DNA from 4 places in the Ruegeria sp. BE1 genome. Region 1 is predicted to be linked to each of the others. Evidence: riboswitches for the same ligand, from Rfam matches in the RefSeq annotation. Region 1 holds a riboswitch; each other region holds the start of a gene.

What was found. Region 1 has a riboswitch for cobalamin ahead of ACR0J5_RS16125 (aromatic ring-hydroxylating oxygenase subunit alpha). Riboswitches for the same ligand answer to the same signal wherever they lie in the genome.
Region 2: another riboswitch for cobalamin. It lies ahead of ACR0J5_RS12580 (hypothetical protein); the one in region 1 lies ahead of ACR0J5_RS16125 (aromatic ring-hydroxylating oxygenase subunit alpha).
Region 3: another riboswitch for cobalamin. It lies ahead of ACR0J5_RS08275 (DUF1636 family protein); the one in region 1 lies ahead of ACR0J5_RS16125 (aromatic ring-hydroxylating oxygenase subunit alpha).
Region 4: another riboswitch for cobalamin. It lies ahead of ACR0J5_RS10935 (DUF1636 family protein); the one in region 1 lies ahead of ACR0J5_RS16125 (aromatic ring-hydroxylating oxygenase subunit alpha).

Annotation. Positions count from the first base shown of each region.
Region 1 covers NZ_JBQFTY010000005.1:269,266-272,913, forward strand. Annotated here, with positions in the region: gene ACR0J5_RS16115 (trimethylamine methyltransferase family protein) at 1-436, opposite strand, end outside; gene ACR0J5_RS16120 (LysR substrate-binding domain-containing protein) at 528-1,439, shown strand; cobalamin riboswitch at 1,591-1,792, shown strand; gene ACR0J5_RS16125 (aromatic ring-hydroxylating oxygenase subunit alpha) at 1,875-3,128, shown strand; gene ACR0J5_RS16130 (FAD-binding oxidoreductase) at 3,134-3,648, shown strand, end outside.
Region 2 covers NZ_JBQFTY010000003.1:485,691-489,338, forward strand. Annotated here, with positions in the region: gene ACR0J5_RS12570 (DNA polymerase III subunit gamma/tau) at 1-344, opposite strand, end outside; gene ACR0J5_RS12575 (dual specificity protein phosphatase family protein) at 412-984, shown strand; gene ACR0J5_RS12580 (hypothetical protein) at 986-1,393, opposite strand; cobalamin riboswitch at 1,474-1,695, opposite strand; gene ACR0J5_RS12585 (alpha/beta hydrolase family protein) at 1,836-2,693, shown strand; RNA gene ffs (signal recognition particle sRNA small type) at 2,720-2,818, opposite strand; gene ACR0J5_RS12595 (bifunctional 2',3'-cyclic-nucleotide 2'-phosphodiesterase/3'-nucleotidase) at 2,858-3,648, opposite strand, start outside.
Region 3 covers NZ_JBQFTY010000002.1:405,732-409,379, reverse strand. Annotated here, with positions in the region: gene cobN (cobaltochelatase subunit CobN) at 1-911, opposite strand, end outside; gene cobW (cobalamin biosynthesis protein CobW) at 915-1,970, opposite strand; gene ACR0J5_RS08275 (DUF1636 family protein) at 1,967-2,356, opposite strand; cobalamin riboswitch at 2,440-2,647, opposite strand; gene ACR0J5_RS08270 (NAD(P)-dependent oxidoreductase) at 2,792-3,648, shown strand, end outside.
Region 4 covers NZ_JBQFTY010000003.1:161,604-165,251, reverse strand. Annotated here, with positions in the region: gene ACR0J5_RS10945 (GMC oxidoreductase) at 1-230, opposite strand, end outside; gene ACR0J5_RS10940 (DUF3299 domain-containing protein) at 303-1,091, opposite strand; cobalamin riboswitch at 1,193-1,392, shown strand; gene ACR0J5_RS10935 (DUF1636 family protein) at 1,494-1,850, shown strand; gene ACR0J5_RS10930 (ABC transporter ATP-binding protein) at 1,847-2,632, shown strand; gene ACR0J5_RS10925 (ABC transporter substrate-binding protein) at 2,651-3,598, shown strand; gene ACR0J5_RS10920 (FecCD family ABC transporter permease) at 3,600-3,648, shown strand, end outside.

The DNA of each region.
Region 1 (3,648 bases):
TGACCAGCTTCTCAAAAGACTCGATATCGCCATAGCGGCGGCCGCCTTCCAGATCACGCACGAAGGGCGCACCATAGACCGGGGCGAACACCTGATTGCCGTCGCCAATGACGACCGAGCGTTCGGGATTGCGGGCGACCTGAGTAAAGCTTTTGGGGGCCTTGGCGCACAGGCTGCGAATCCACTGGGCATCGGCGCGAACTAGATCGCCTTCGATTCGTGCGCCCTCGCGGCGCCATAACTCCAGTGCCTCTGGGTCGTCGCGAAACGCAATCCCGACCTCTTCGAAAATCCAGTCGACCTGTGCCTCAAGGCGCTGCAGATCCTCTTCATTCAAAGGATCAAAAAACGCCAAGCGTCGCTGGATATAGGGGGATGCCGGAACTGAACCGGCCTCTGAACCGCGGGAACGGGATTGACGCGCGCGCCGAGCCATTGTGAGCTACTCCATTTTTTCGCGCGACTTTAACGATTGAGGGCCGGGTTGTGACGCTTGTAAATTTGAATGGTTAGCATAAAAGCAATTTATGCAAGAACTCTGGAAGCTCCTTGGCTCACCCCGCCATCTTGTCGTCTTTGAGGCGGCCGCTCGCCTGCAATCCTTTACGCGCGCCGCTGAGGAGCTGAACGTGCAGCAACCCGCCGTCAGCGTCGCAATCCGTCGCCTGGAAGAGGGGTTGGGCACGCCGCTTTTCACCCGCAGCCATCGTCAGGTTGTTCTGACCAGCGCCGGACAACGGCTTTTGGCTGATGTCACGCGCGCCTTTGAGCAGCTGTCTTTGTCAGTGACATCCATTCAACAACTCAACCAGACGGGATATGTGACGCTCAGCGCATCTACGGCGTTTAATAACTATTGGATTATGCCGCGCCTTGCGGAATTGCAGAAACGCTATCCCGGCATTGATTTGCGCCTGCAATCCAGCGACCGGGAACCCGATATCGATGCCGAAAACATAAGCCTTGCGATACGGCTGGGCAATGGGGACTGGTCGGGTTGCGAATGTGCATTGATCGCGCCCGAGGTGATCTATCCCGTCGCATCGCCGCGTGTCATGGCAGCAGCGGTCGATCTGCGCAGCCTTCCGAACCTGTTGACCCAGCGGCTCATCCATCTGGAAGAACCGATACGGCAGCGCCCAAGCTGGAGCGAATGGTTCGCGAATTTTTCAATCCGCACCGCTGTGCCGAACACAGGCCTTCGCCTGAATGATTACGCTCTTGTGCTTCAGGCCGCCATGGCCGGAGAAGGGTTCGCCTTTGGATGGAAACACCTGACGGACAGGCTGGTCAAACAGGGGCTTCTTGCCGCAAAAGCCGATTGGCAATGGGCCACGGGTAAGGGATTTTATCTGGTCTGGTCCAAAAAGACCCCCCTTTCGGATGATGCGCAAAGGGTGAGGGATTGGATCTTACATAAAGTTGAGAAATCCCAATAGCCCCAAGCGGCGGCAAAGCGCGACACAGGGGTTCGGTGGCCTGAGGCCCGAGAAACCCGGCCCCAATATCCGTGCAGCGCCGTCAAAAAATCATCGTGTCAGTTTTTCAGCATAAAATGTCGCATTTTTTCCAGCGGCCAGAAGGACCCCGGCTAGGGTGCGCGTGTGAGGTGCTGCCGCCCGAGACCCGGGCGGTGGATAATTGGGAAGTCGGTGAAATTCCGCCACTGCCCCCGCAACGGTAACGAAGGTCAGGCTCGGCAAGAACCACTGGGACGAGGATCCCGGGAAGGTGCCGAACCGGGTGAAAGCCCCTTCCAAGTCCGGAAACCAGCCTTGCAGATATGTCAAACCGCGGGTGGCGGTGGGGGCGCATGTTCCGGACGCGATCCTCGCGCGGCTCCGGGCTGGTCTTCTTTGTCATCTGCCCAAGCAATGCCGCGGGGCGCGGCAGGAGAGCCAGAAGTGAGCAACATTCAAAGCCTGTTGACACGTCGAAACCCAGCCTATGCTCTGGAGCAGGCGTTTTACACGGACCCCGATGTTTTTCGGACCGACCTTGAGGCCATACATTACCGCCAGTGGCTGTTTGCCATTCCCGCTTGTGAATTGGTGAAAAAGGGCGATTACGTTACCTATACCGTGGGCGCCTACCGCGTGATTATCGTGCGCGGCGCAGACGATCAGATCCGGGCTTTTCACAACACCTGCCGCCATCGCGGCTCGGTTATTTGCAAGGCGGCAAAGGGCAATGCGCCGAAACTCGTATGCCCATATCACCAATGGACTTATGAGTTGGATGGTTCGCTTCTTTGGGCGCGGGACATGGGCCCCGATTTCGATCCCAAACAACATGGGTTGAAAACCGTGCATTGCCGCGAACTGGCCGGTCTTATCTACATCTGTCTTGCGGATGAGGCCCCCGACTTTGACACCTTTGCCAATATCGCACGCCCCTATCTTGAGCCCCACGACCTGAACAACGCCAAGATCGCGTTTGAAAGCACCATCGTCGAAAAGGGCAACTGGAAACTTGTCTGGGAAAACAACCGTGAATGCTATCACTGTGGCGGCAACCATCCTTCGCTCTGCCGGACTTTCCCGGATGACCCCTCTGTAACCGGGATCGAAGGCGGCGAAACCCCCGCCTTCATGCAAGACCACTTCGACCGGTGCAAAGCGGCCGGCATGCCTTCGCAGTTCTATCTGCATGATGACGGCCAGTACCGTCTGGCGCGGATGCCTCTTAAGGAAGGGGCGGAAAGCTATACGATGGACGGCAAATCCGCCGTGCGCCGGTTTTTGGGCCGCGCGCCCTTTGCCGATGCCGGGACGCTGCTGAAGTTTCATTACCCCAGCACATGGAACCATTTCCTGGCCGATCATTCGATTGTCTTCCGTATTACTCCGATCAGCCCAACCGAGACCGAAGTCACCACCAAATGGCTGGTCAACAAAGAGGCCGTCGAGGGCACAGACTATGACCTAAAGCGTCTGACCGAGGTTTGGATGGCCACCAATGACGAAGACCGGCAGGTGGTCGAGGACAACCAGCTAGGTATCAACAGCCCGGCCTACGTGCCGGGACCCTATTCAGGCATACAGGAATCCGGGGTGCTGCAGTTTGTTGAATGGTATTGCAACACGCTGGCGAATCATGTGGCCCCTGACGTCATGGCTGCGGAGTAACGGGGATGAAAGACCTCAATACAGTGGCCCCGGTCTGGCAGGATAGTGAGATGCTGGAATGCGTCTCGGTCGTGCCTGAAACGCCCAATACGGCCAGCTTTACGTTTCGGGCCCCGTCAGGCGCGTTTTTCGCCTATCATCCCGGCCAGTTTCTGACGCTGGAAATACCAGCCCCCGACCAGCCCGGAGGCGTCGTGCATCGCACTTATACGATCTCGTCCTCTCCATCGCGGCCGCGCTCTGTCACGGTTACTGCCAAAGCGCAGCCCGACAGCATTGGAACGCGCTGGATGCTGGACAACCTGAAGCCGGGCATGGGAATCAGGGCCATCGGTCCGGCTGGCCTGTTCACCAATGTGGAAAGCCCGGCCCGCAAGTTTCTGTTCATCTCGGCAGGCTCGGGCATCACGCCGATGATGTCGATGACCACGTGCATGTGGGATGAAGGGCGCGATCTGGACATCGTTTTCATCAACTGCGCCAAACGCCCGTCCGAGATCATCTTTCGCCAACGTCTGGA
Region 2 (3,648 bases), on a different contig from region 1:
ATGTCATTCACGCCGGTACGGCTGGCGGCGTCCATCTCCATCACGTCGACATGGCGGCCTTCCATTATGGCGGTGCAGTGTTCACACTGGCCGCAAGGCTCGGTCGTTGGGCCACCAGTACCATCGGGTCCGATGCAGTTCATGCCCTTGGCAATGATCCGGGCCGTCGTGGTTTTGCCGGTGCCGCGAATGCCGGTCATGATGAAGGCTTGCGCGATCCGATCCGCCTCGAACGCGTTTTTCAGGGTGCGCACCATGGCGTCCTGACCGACCAGATCGGCAAAGGTTTCCGGGCGGTATTTGCGGGCAAGAACCTGATAGGCGGGGCTGGGCGTGTCGGTCATGGGGGCTCTGTCGGATTCGGGTTCCGATGCAGCGTAGAGACCCCCGCCGCCCGCGTCCACCGCCGCAATGGGTGAAATTCGGTTTGCATCGCGCTTTGCGCATCGTAGAAGCGCATCTGAAAAAAGGGGCGCGCAGATGAGTCATTTTGCGATTCATGCAGTGAACGTGGGAAACGGGCTGCTTGCCCTGTCGCCTCTGCCGGGTCGGGCGGGGGGCTACGTGCGGGATTTCTCGGTCCTGCGGGAATGGCAGCCGCAGCTGGTGATTTCGATGACCACTGGTGCGGAGATGCAGCAGGCAGGCGCCTCTCGCCTTGGGGATGATCTTCGCGATGCGGGTATCCAATGGGCGCATTTGCCGGTTGCCGATTTTGGCACGCCGCCCTCTGATATTCAGGCCGTCTGGCCCGAGGTCAGCACCGCAGCGAAAGAGGTATTGGCCGGTGCGGGGCGGGTGCTGGTCCATTGTCGGGGCGGGTGCGGACGCTCGGGAATGGTCGTGCTACGCCTGATGGTCGAACTGGGCGAGTTGCCGGACGCGGCGCTGAAGCGCCTGCGCGCGGTTCGCCCTTGTGCGGTCGAAACCGAAGGTCAGATGGAATGGGCGGTGCAAGCCCATCGCGCCACCCCGGAAGGATAGATTAGAGAGCCACCCGCTGTTCCGGCCGGACCGCCGCCCCGGTTGCCAGTTTCGACACTTGCAGCATTGCGCAAGGAGGCGTCGGCAACATCTGAGCCGGGCGGGTGGTGAACTCTGGCCCGAACAGCATTTCTGCGTAGTCCTCCAGCGCGTCGATGGGGGCGTCAGCCTCGGCCCCGCCGAACATGAGGATTTGGTCTCTGTTCGCCCGATACCGAACAGCACATCCTTGCGGGCAATGGGCCAGCTCTGCGCTGCCTTCAAATTCGAAATCGTCGGATGTGGCCGGTATTGCGCTTTCCATGGCTTGCACGATGGCGCGGGCCATCTGCGCCAGGGCCGGGCAGGTCTTGCCGGTTTTCTGGCATAGGGTGGCTGAGAATTCGTGCGTCTTTGTCTTCCAGATCATACTGCGCCCTCCGCGCATTGAGCGGGGCAAAGATCAGGTGTGACAGCGAACTGACGACCTGCCCGGACACCCCGCCCGAGTTACAGTTGTGTTCGATGGCAGGTCTCCTGACTTGCGGGTCATCGCGTTGCCGACCTTCCCAGCCTTTCGGCCAGTGGTATTTTGGCATTGCTCACCGCTTACAGTTGCGGGGGCAGTCGCGGCCTTGGTTCATATCGGCATAGCCAATCAGAACCGCACCGTGTTCCCTTTTCATCCCGCCCCGAAGATCGGGGACGAGAACCATCGCGCAATCGCTAGCGGGTGCAGGTGACCCGAGTCAAGCGCGCAATTGACGCGACGAGGTGGACGCATGGTCATGTTGCGCCCCTGTTGACTTGGGTCGGGAAATCGGGCCGGTATAGAAAAGTGAACCGTCTGGTTCAGAATCGGGAGCCGCGCCATGCTGGACACCGCGCAGACTGTATCGACGCAGGACTTCGAATTCCCCTCGGGCACAGGCACGCTGTCCGCGCGTCTTTATGCGCCGGTGGCTGATCCTGAAGTTGCCGTTGTGATTCACGGTGCGACAGGTGTGCCGCGCGACTATTACCAGCACTTTGCCCGGTGGTTGGCGGCCGAACAGGGCATGGCTTGCATGACCTATGACTACAGCGATTTTGGCCATTCGCTGAAGGGGCCGTTAAAGGCATCCACGGTCACAATGGCGGATTGGGCTTTGATCGATATGCCTGCGGCGCGAACCGAGATGCGGAGACGGTTTCCCGAGGCTCAGCAGTGGAGCATCGGTCATTCCGTCGGTGGTATGTTGGGGCCTGTTCAGCCGGATATTGATCTGATCGACCGTATGATATGTGTCTGCTCCGGGCCTGTGACAGTGTCTGACCATCCTTGGCCTTACCGGGCGCTGGCTTTGTTGTTCTGGTACGGTCATGCGCCGCTTGCAGTAAAAGCGCTCGGCTATCTGCCGGGCAAAGCCTTGGGCTTTGGCGCTGATTTGCCTGCCAGCGTCTATTGGCAATGGCGCCGCTGGTGCACGGCGCCCCGCAATTACCTGCCCGAGATCGGCCAGACCCTGCCCGACGCGGGGTGGGCGCAATCGAGAACCCCGGTGGATTTGTACACGTTTGACGACGATGATGTCGTGCCGCCGAACGCGGTGTGGCGGCTGGCCGATCTGTACGGACCGCACGCGCGCCGCCATCTCTTGTCACCGGGGGATTTCGGTCTGACCAAAGTGGGCCATATCGGCGCGTTCGCCCGACGCAGCGCAGCCGTCTGGCCAAAGCTGATCGCATAGCGCGTATTATTCTTCTTGTGGGGATGAAGTGAGAGGTTGGACATCGACCCAAGCGGGGCTCGTTGTGGCTGCTTCCTTCCGGACCTGACCAGGTTGGCGAGGCGCTCGCCCGCGCCAACCTCTCAGGGCTTGATATAAGTAAGGAACCGGTGGAACGCAACCCGTCACAGGGCCAATCGGATTTGTAAAAAACCCTCGGCGTCTTCGCCCAGCACCTGCGGACGATAAGCATCCAGTTCTGAGATATGTTGCGTCGCTTTCGAGCCGGTTCGGATCAGTGCGGTGGCGCCGCCGGGTATCGGAGCAAACCGAAACGGCCGGGATACATGGTGCAAAGGGTCCTGTGGCAGGTTGCCTGCGATATAGGCCTGTAAGACCTCCTGCACTGACAGGATCGGAAGGGGGATTCGTTCTGCCCGCTCCAAATGCGGGAAGTGACCACCGCCATTGGCTCTGTAATTGTTCAGAGCAACCACAAAACGCTGATCAGGGCGCAGCGGGTTGCCCTGAAACAGGATGTTCCGAACCCGGGAGGCCTGGGGATGGATGGTTTGCCCTGACGGATCAAACCGGGCGGGCTGCGTCAGGTCAATCTGGCAGCTGAGCCCATGAAGAATATCAAAGTTATGGCCCACGCGGCCGGGGTCTACCAAGTTGGTTTCCTGCCCGGGTATGATCTGATTGAACACACTGGCCGACATTTCCAACCAGTCGCCGAGCTGAGCGCCATCAAGGATCAGCGCCTGTAGCTCATTGGGAAAGACATACAGGTCCTTGACGTGGCGCAGGCAAATCTCGCCCGCCGGCACGTCGGTAAAGAACCGGGGCCCGGCCCGTCCACCGAATTTAGACGGGGCGATGGCCGAGATCAGCGGCAACTGCGCATAGGCCGTGCCCTGCAGATAAGGCCGTAGACCCGCGGCCTGTGCGGCTGCGGCCAGCGCTAGACCCCTGT
Region 3 (3,648 bases), on a different contig from region 1:
TCGGCCTCGGCCCAGGCTTTGCGGCGCGAGGTGGCCAGCGCGACCTGAAACACAGGAACATTGCCTGCATCAAGGGGCGAAGTGCCCGACGCGCCTTTGCCCGAAAAAGACGTGGCGTTGATGATTGCCGATGGTTTCAGTGCGGTGATGTTTTCCCGCAGCCACTCGGCAGCTGCCGGCGCTTTCAGCGATGGCGCGAACATGCCAACCGCATTGAACCCACGGTCACGCAGGCTGCGGATCAAAGCCGCAACGGGCGCGGTGTCGGCGGATGTCAGATAGGCGCGGTAGAAGGTCACAAGGATGCGTTTGGCATCGCCAGAGAACGCTTCATCCATCGGAATCACGCCGCGATCCGGGCACCATGCACCGCATTCGGGGATGGTTTTCGCACCCATCACCGGCCCGGCATAAAGCCCGGCGGCCAATGCCATTTGCGCCAGCGCGGCCTGCGCTGCAACTTCGCCACCCGTGTCACACAGATGCGCCAGACGGCGCAGGGTTGAGACGGGCAGGGTGGAAAACTCATCCAATCGTGTATCTTCGCGCCCATCGGCGGGCAGGACGGCCAGAGCCAATCCCTTGGCCTGCGCCAGCGCCAGAACCTGCTGCAACCCGTAGGCCCAATAGGGCACCCCGCCGATCAGACGGATCAGGATGCCCTTTGCCCCCTCCAACGTCTGTTCGACATAGGTGTCAACGGACAGGGGATGTTTCAGCGCCGTCAGATTGGCCAGCCGCATTGTCGGCATGCGCCCTTCGGGCCCGCCACCGCGATGCCAGCCCGCCGCAAAAGCGCCAAGGTCGCTGTCCGAAAAGGACAGCACCACCAAATCCGCAGGGCTCTGGCCCAGATCGGTTGGGGTTTCGGTTTCCTCTAACCCGTGGCTTTCGCGAAAGACGACGTGCATGGCTTACTCGGCGGCCTCGGTCACGCCCACGAGGATATCGCGGATTTCAGCCTCTTTGATGTCGTCATGCTCGGCAATGACGACCAGACGCGAGCGACGCTCTTCGCCGGGTTCCCACGGGCGGTCATATTGGTGACGGACGCGCGCACCCACGGCCTGCACCAGCAGACGCATCGGTTTGCCCTGTACGGCGGCATAACCTTTGACGCGTAGGATGTTCTTCTCATTTGCCAGGCGTTCGATTTTCGCCACCAGATCGGCAGGATCGGTCTGTTCCGGCAGCTCGACAATGATGCTTTCGAAATCGTCATGTTCGTGATCGTGGTGGCCGTCATGATGCGACGGACGCGCGTCCATGTCATCCTCTGCCGCGGCCTCCAGACCCAACACGACGCGCACATCCACAGCGCCTTCGGCGACCTCGACGACAGGCAGGGGGCGCGGAGCCTCGGCTGCGATGATCTCTTTGGCTTTGGCCACGCCTTCGGGGCCAGCCAGATCAGGCTTGGTCAGCAGGATGATGTCGGCGCAGGAAATCTGATCTTCGAACACCTCGGACAGGGGTGTTTCGTGATCAATCGAGTCATCGGCCAGACGCTGGGCATCCACCGCCTCGACATTGGGCGCAAACCGACCGGCGGCGACGGCCTCGGCATCGGCCAGCGCGATCACGCCATCCACAGTGATCTTCGAGCGGATATCGGGCCAGTCGAACGCCTTCAGCAACGGCTTGGGCAGGGCGAGGCCAGAGGTTTCGATCAGGATGTGATCCGGGCGCGGCTCCAACGCCATAAGCGCCTCAATCGTGGGGATGAAATCATCGGCCACGGTGCAGCAGATGCAGCCATTTGCCAGTTCCATGATGTTCTCGGCCGGGCAATCCGGGATGGCGCAGGATTTCAGGGTGTCGCCATCCACACCCACATCGCCAAACTCGTTGACCACAACGGCCAGACGTTTGCCCTGCGGGTTCTGCATCAGGTGACGCACCAAGGTGGTTTTGCCCGAGCCCAAAAAGCCGGTGATCACAGTGACGGGAAGTTTTTCAAGAGTGCTCATTTCAGGGCTCCAATCGGGGGAATGCGGGCCGCACAGTTTTTGCGGAAATGTTCAGGGCGTTCGCGCCATTTGACCAGACCGTCCTCGGTCGCGAGATATTTGGTCACGCCTTCGATGATGGTCTCGACATGGTCGGTTTCATTGAGGTTCTCATAGACAAAGGTCCAGCGCGCAGGGCCACCGCGCAGCACGATTGAACACCCCTGATCGCAGTTCGACAGGCACTCGACCGGTTTCAGCTCGATCCCCTCGGGCAACTCGGCCTCTGCCAGCGCCTTGTGCAACAAGGTGCCGGGCCGTTGGGCGTCATCCTCAACCGGCAGGCCACGGCGACAGGTGGTGCAGACCAGCAGTTCGACTGGCGCGCTTTCGGTCACGTCTCTCATCCCCCCAAATCCTCTTCGCGGGGGACGGGGTTTCATGCGGGCCACGTCGGTACATGGACCCGACACCGGATCACCCCGTCCGGTTTCTAGTTCGGGCGCTGGCAGGTCTCCCGGCTTGCGGATGTCAGAGGATCACTCTGGCAGATGTCCCGCCTTCCCGGTCCTATTGGGCCAGTGGCTTTGGGCACCCTCTCCGGTCACGGTCGCGGGGGCGGCTGCGTTTGACGGATGACCCGCTGACGCATTCCCTTTTCATCTGCACATGCAGACACCAACGACAGCGACATGCGGCAGTGTTGGCCCGCTTGTCAAGCGAGTCGCGCCGATCCGCGGCAGGGCGGGTAAAAAGCGACCTGTCTGCGTCGCTGGGCGGCATGATCCCCGGTTGCCAACGTGCTGGCATGGAACCAGAACACAAGCGGGAGGGCGTGTCGCATGAAGGTAGGGTTTATCGGGCTGGGCAATGTCGGCGGCAAGCTGTCAGGTTCGCTGTTGCGCAACGGGATTGATCTGACGGTTCACGATCTCAATCCGGATTTGGTCGCAGCGTTTGTGGCAAAAGGGGCCATAGCGGCCGAGGGACCGGCCCAGCTGATGCGCGATTGCGAGGCGGTGATCACGTGCCTGCCTTCCCCGACCGCGTCAGACGCCGTGATGCAAGAGATGCTGCCCGAGGTCCGTCCGGGCAAAATCTGGATGGAGATGTCCACCACCGACGAGGCCGAGGTCAAGCGCCTTGGCGCCATGGTCATCAAGGCCGGTGGTGCGGCTGTCGATTGCCCTGTGTCAGGCGGATGCCACCGGGCGGCGACGGGTAATATCTCGATTTTCGCAGGCTGTGACCGCGATACCTTTGAGCGCATCCTGCCGTTCCTGACCACGATGGGCCGCCGGGTGCTGCATACCGGCGATTTGGGCACGGCCTCGGTTCTGAAAGTGATGACCAACTATCTGGCCACGGCCAACCTGATCACATGCTGCGAGGCGCTGGTGACGGCCAAAGCTGCGGGTATGGACCTGAACACGACCTACGAGGCCATCAAGATCTCGTCTGGCACGTCCTTTGTGCATGAGACCGAAAGCCAGGTCATCCTGAACGGCTCACGCGATATTTCGTTCACGATGGACCTTGTGAAAAAGGATATCGGCCTGTTTCAGGACGTCGCCGACCGGGCCGGGGTCCCGCTTGAGATCAACCCGGCGATGATCCGTATCTTTGACGACGGGATTGCCCGCTTTGGCCCGCGCGAATTGTCGCCCAATATCATCAAGCGGCTGGAAGAGGCCACAGG
Region 4 (3,648 bases), on a different contig from region 1:
GGCTCGCCCGGTCGCCAGCCATCGCGCAGCTGCGCATCATGGGGGCGCATGCCGCCTTGTTCGACGATCAGCACATCCAGATCGGGCGGTAAACCATGCGCAAAGAACATTGCCGCAAAGCTGCTGCCAACGATCACAACATCCCAATGCCGGGACGCAACCTGTGCAAGGTCAATGCGTTTCATCTGTTCAACCACGGCCTCGGGCGAGGCGCGAACCACGTTACTCATACACGAAAAAGATGTCTCAGGGTAACGGCGCGCGGGGCTTTGTCAAATAAACAAAACGCTGGGACGCAACCCTTAGTCCGCAGTTTGCGCGCCACCACTTTTGCGCCGGTTTGCCTTGCGGAAGTGATCCTTGGTGCTTTGGGTCCAGTTCAACTGCTCCTCCTGCACGGTCAGGGTTTCGACGTGATCGGACTCCAGCAGGAACGTCGCGCGCATGGGCATGATCCCGTCAACAACCATCACGTTTTGCGCGGACGGATCAATGCTGAGCGTTCCGGTCAACCGAACGGGCTGATGGACATGGCTGGGCGTCCAGTCGACATTCAACCGGACCCGGATCATCTGATTGGGCAGCGGCGCGGGCAGATGACTGCACATCCCGCTTTGCGGCACCAGATAGACGACACTCTGCCCATCTGCATCCGGCGGCGCAGGGATGGCAAACCCCATCAGCGTGACGGTCTGGCCATCAAGATCGGGATTGCCCGCAGATCCTGCATGATCCCGGCGCTGCGTGACCGCCTGCACCTGATCCAGCAGCCAATCCACATCAATTTCATCGGCGGTCAGGGCGGCCTCGGTTTCTGTTAAAAGCATCTGCCATTTCCGGCGCTCTTCGTCGCTGCCTGCACCCTGTTGCAACCTGCCCCGCAGGCGCAGGGCAAAGATGACATCATCGAACTGTTCGGGCGTGAGGGCGCGAAACGGGTCCTCGTAATTCTGGGCAGCGGGATCTGGCAGTTCAGACCAATCCAACACCTGGCCCGATGCGGCCGCAGTGCCGAACCAGCCCAGGGCCAACAAGGCCAGAATGTGAACCCAATTGCGCATGTCCCGACTGTACCGATCAGACGGGATCATTCCAGCCTCTTTCCGCGGGCACGCGCAGAGTTTATCTGCGCCCGCCCACTCCGGAAACTGTCAAACTGAGAACTTTATCATTGACCCATCGCAGGAACTGGGGCAGTCCATCTGACGATGGTTCCCCGCAAGGGGAAGAGAAAGGGAATACGGTGCGGTTTGCCATCTGGCACCAAATCCGTAACTGCCCCCGCAACTGTAAGCGGTGAGCAATGCCAAATATCCACTGGCCCGGCGGCTGGGAAGGATGGCAAAGCCACGACCCGCAAGTCAGGAGACCTGCCATCATATGTTCAACCAACCCGGGGCGGGGCGTCCTGGAAGGAGGCTATGATGACACGACTGGCGCGTGTTTCGACGATCGATACACTCTGTGGCCGCTGTTGACGGGCGGGCCTGAGGATGTCGGAAAAATCTGATCATGTCATTCTGATCTGCACGACCTGCAAAGGTGAACTGAGCGCAGAGGCCATTCAAACAGCGCTTGCAGATAAGCTGCCTGTGGGGTTTGCGGTGCGCACCGTGGACTGTATGGCAGGCTGTGCCCGGCCAATAACGGTTGGGTTTCAGGCGGTGGGCAAGGCGCAATACCTGTTCGGCGACATCCGCACGCAGCGCGACATCGACGCGCTGGCCACCTTTGCCCATCAATACCAGCAAAGCGTTGATGGCTGGACCAGCGCAACGGACCGGCCTCGGGCGCTTTATACCAAGACGCTGTCCCGCATGCCGCGACTGGAGTTTGGAGGGCGACCATGACTCACCCTCCCTTTTTGGTTGCTGAAGACCTGGAGTATTACGCCCTGAACGGGGATGTCCTGCTTCAGGGCGTCTCGTTCGAATTGGACAAAGGGGCAATTCTGGCCATTGCGGGGCCCAATGGGGCAGGCAAGACAACGCTGCTGAACCTGCTATGCGGTGCGGCTGATCTGGTTCTGGGCGATGTGCGCGTCGGCGGGCGCAGCCTGAAACAGATGTCGGCCACCGAACGCGCCCGCATGATCGCCGTTGTCAGCCAGCAGGAATACCCCGACGGACGGCTGGAACTGCGCGACTATGTGGCCCTTGGCCAGATCCCGATCCGGGCCGACCGGTCTGCGGCTGAACACGCGGCTGAACTGGACCGGATACTCGACCTGACCCATCTTGGCGCTCTGGCGGGCAAGCGCATGGCGCAACTGTCCGGGGGTGAGCGTCAGCGGGCGCATATCGCCCGCGCGCTGGCCCAGAATCCGTCCCTGCTGTTTCTGGACGAACCCACCAACCATCTGGACCCGGACGCCAAGGGACGGATGCTGTCGCTGGTGGCCGAGCTGGGGATCACGGTGGTGATGATCGTCCACGATCTGGTCATGATCCCCGAATTTGCGTCCCATGTGGCGCTGATGAAATCCACACGCCTGACTAGTTTCGGAACCGTCGCCGAGGTGCTGACCGCAGATAAGGTCCGCGACACGTTTGGCGTGGATTACCTGTGCTTTCAGCACGAAGGCCGGATGATCCCGGCGCTGGATATCCGAAGAACACCCATTTCAACTTAACCCAAGGAACTATTCTATATGAAACATCTCTGGTCTGCGGCTATGGTGGCTGCCATTGCGGGCGGTGCCTCGGCACATGAGGTCACGGTCGACAATTGCGGCGAACCGCTGGTCTTTGAAACCCAGCCCGAGCGTCTGGTCGTGCATGACATGAACATGACCGACATGGCCTTTGCGCTGGGTCTGCAGGACAAGATCGTGGGCCTGACCGGCATCACCGGCTGGTACAAAACCAGCCCCGAGTTTGACACTCTGCGCGGTGACATCCCTGAGCTGGCCCCGAAATACCCGACCGTTGAAAACCTGGTCGCGGTAGAGCCCGATCTGTTCTTTGCCGGTTGGTACTACGGCATGAAGCCGGGCGGTGACGTGACCCCCGACACGCTTGCACCCTTTGACATCAAGACCATGATCCTGACGGAAAGCTGCGTGCATCTGGACAAGGACCGCCCCGAGGCCAGCATGGACCTGCTGTTTGACGACGTTCTGCGTCTGGGCACCGTCATGCATGTCGAAGACAAGGCCGAGGCGCTGGTCGCTGGCTGGAAAGAGGAACTGGCCGCGATTCAATCGCAAACCGCCGATGTCGCCAAACCCCGCGTTTTCCTGCTGGACGGCCCGGCAGATGCGCCCTTTACCGCTGGCAAATTCGCCATCCCCGACGCGATGATTGCAGCTGCGGGTGGTGAGAATGTCACCCATGACATGGACACCAGCTGGGGCCGCACCTCGTGGGAGGCCGTGGCCGCCGCGAACCCGGAATTCCTGGTGCTGCTGGACTATCAGACCGGCAATGGCGCGGCGGATACGTTCAAGTTCCTGCAGGAACATCCGGTGATGTCGCAGACTGACGCGGTCAAGAACGAACGCTGGATCGGCCTGCGGTACGAGGAACTGACCCCCGGACCGGCAAATATCGAGGCGATCTCGAAAATGGCCAAGGCAATGCACCCGGGCCTCAACTGATATGACCCGATTGGGCGTTATGCTCGTGCTGGGGGCGGTCATTCTGGCCG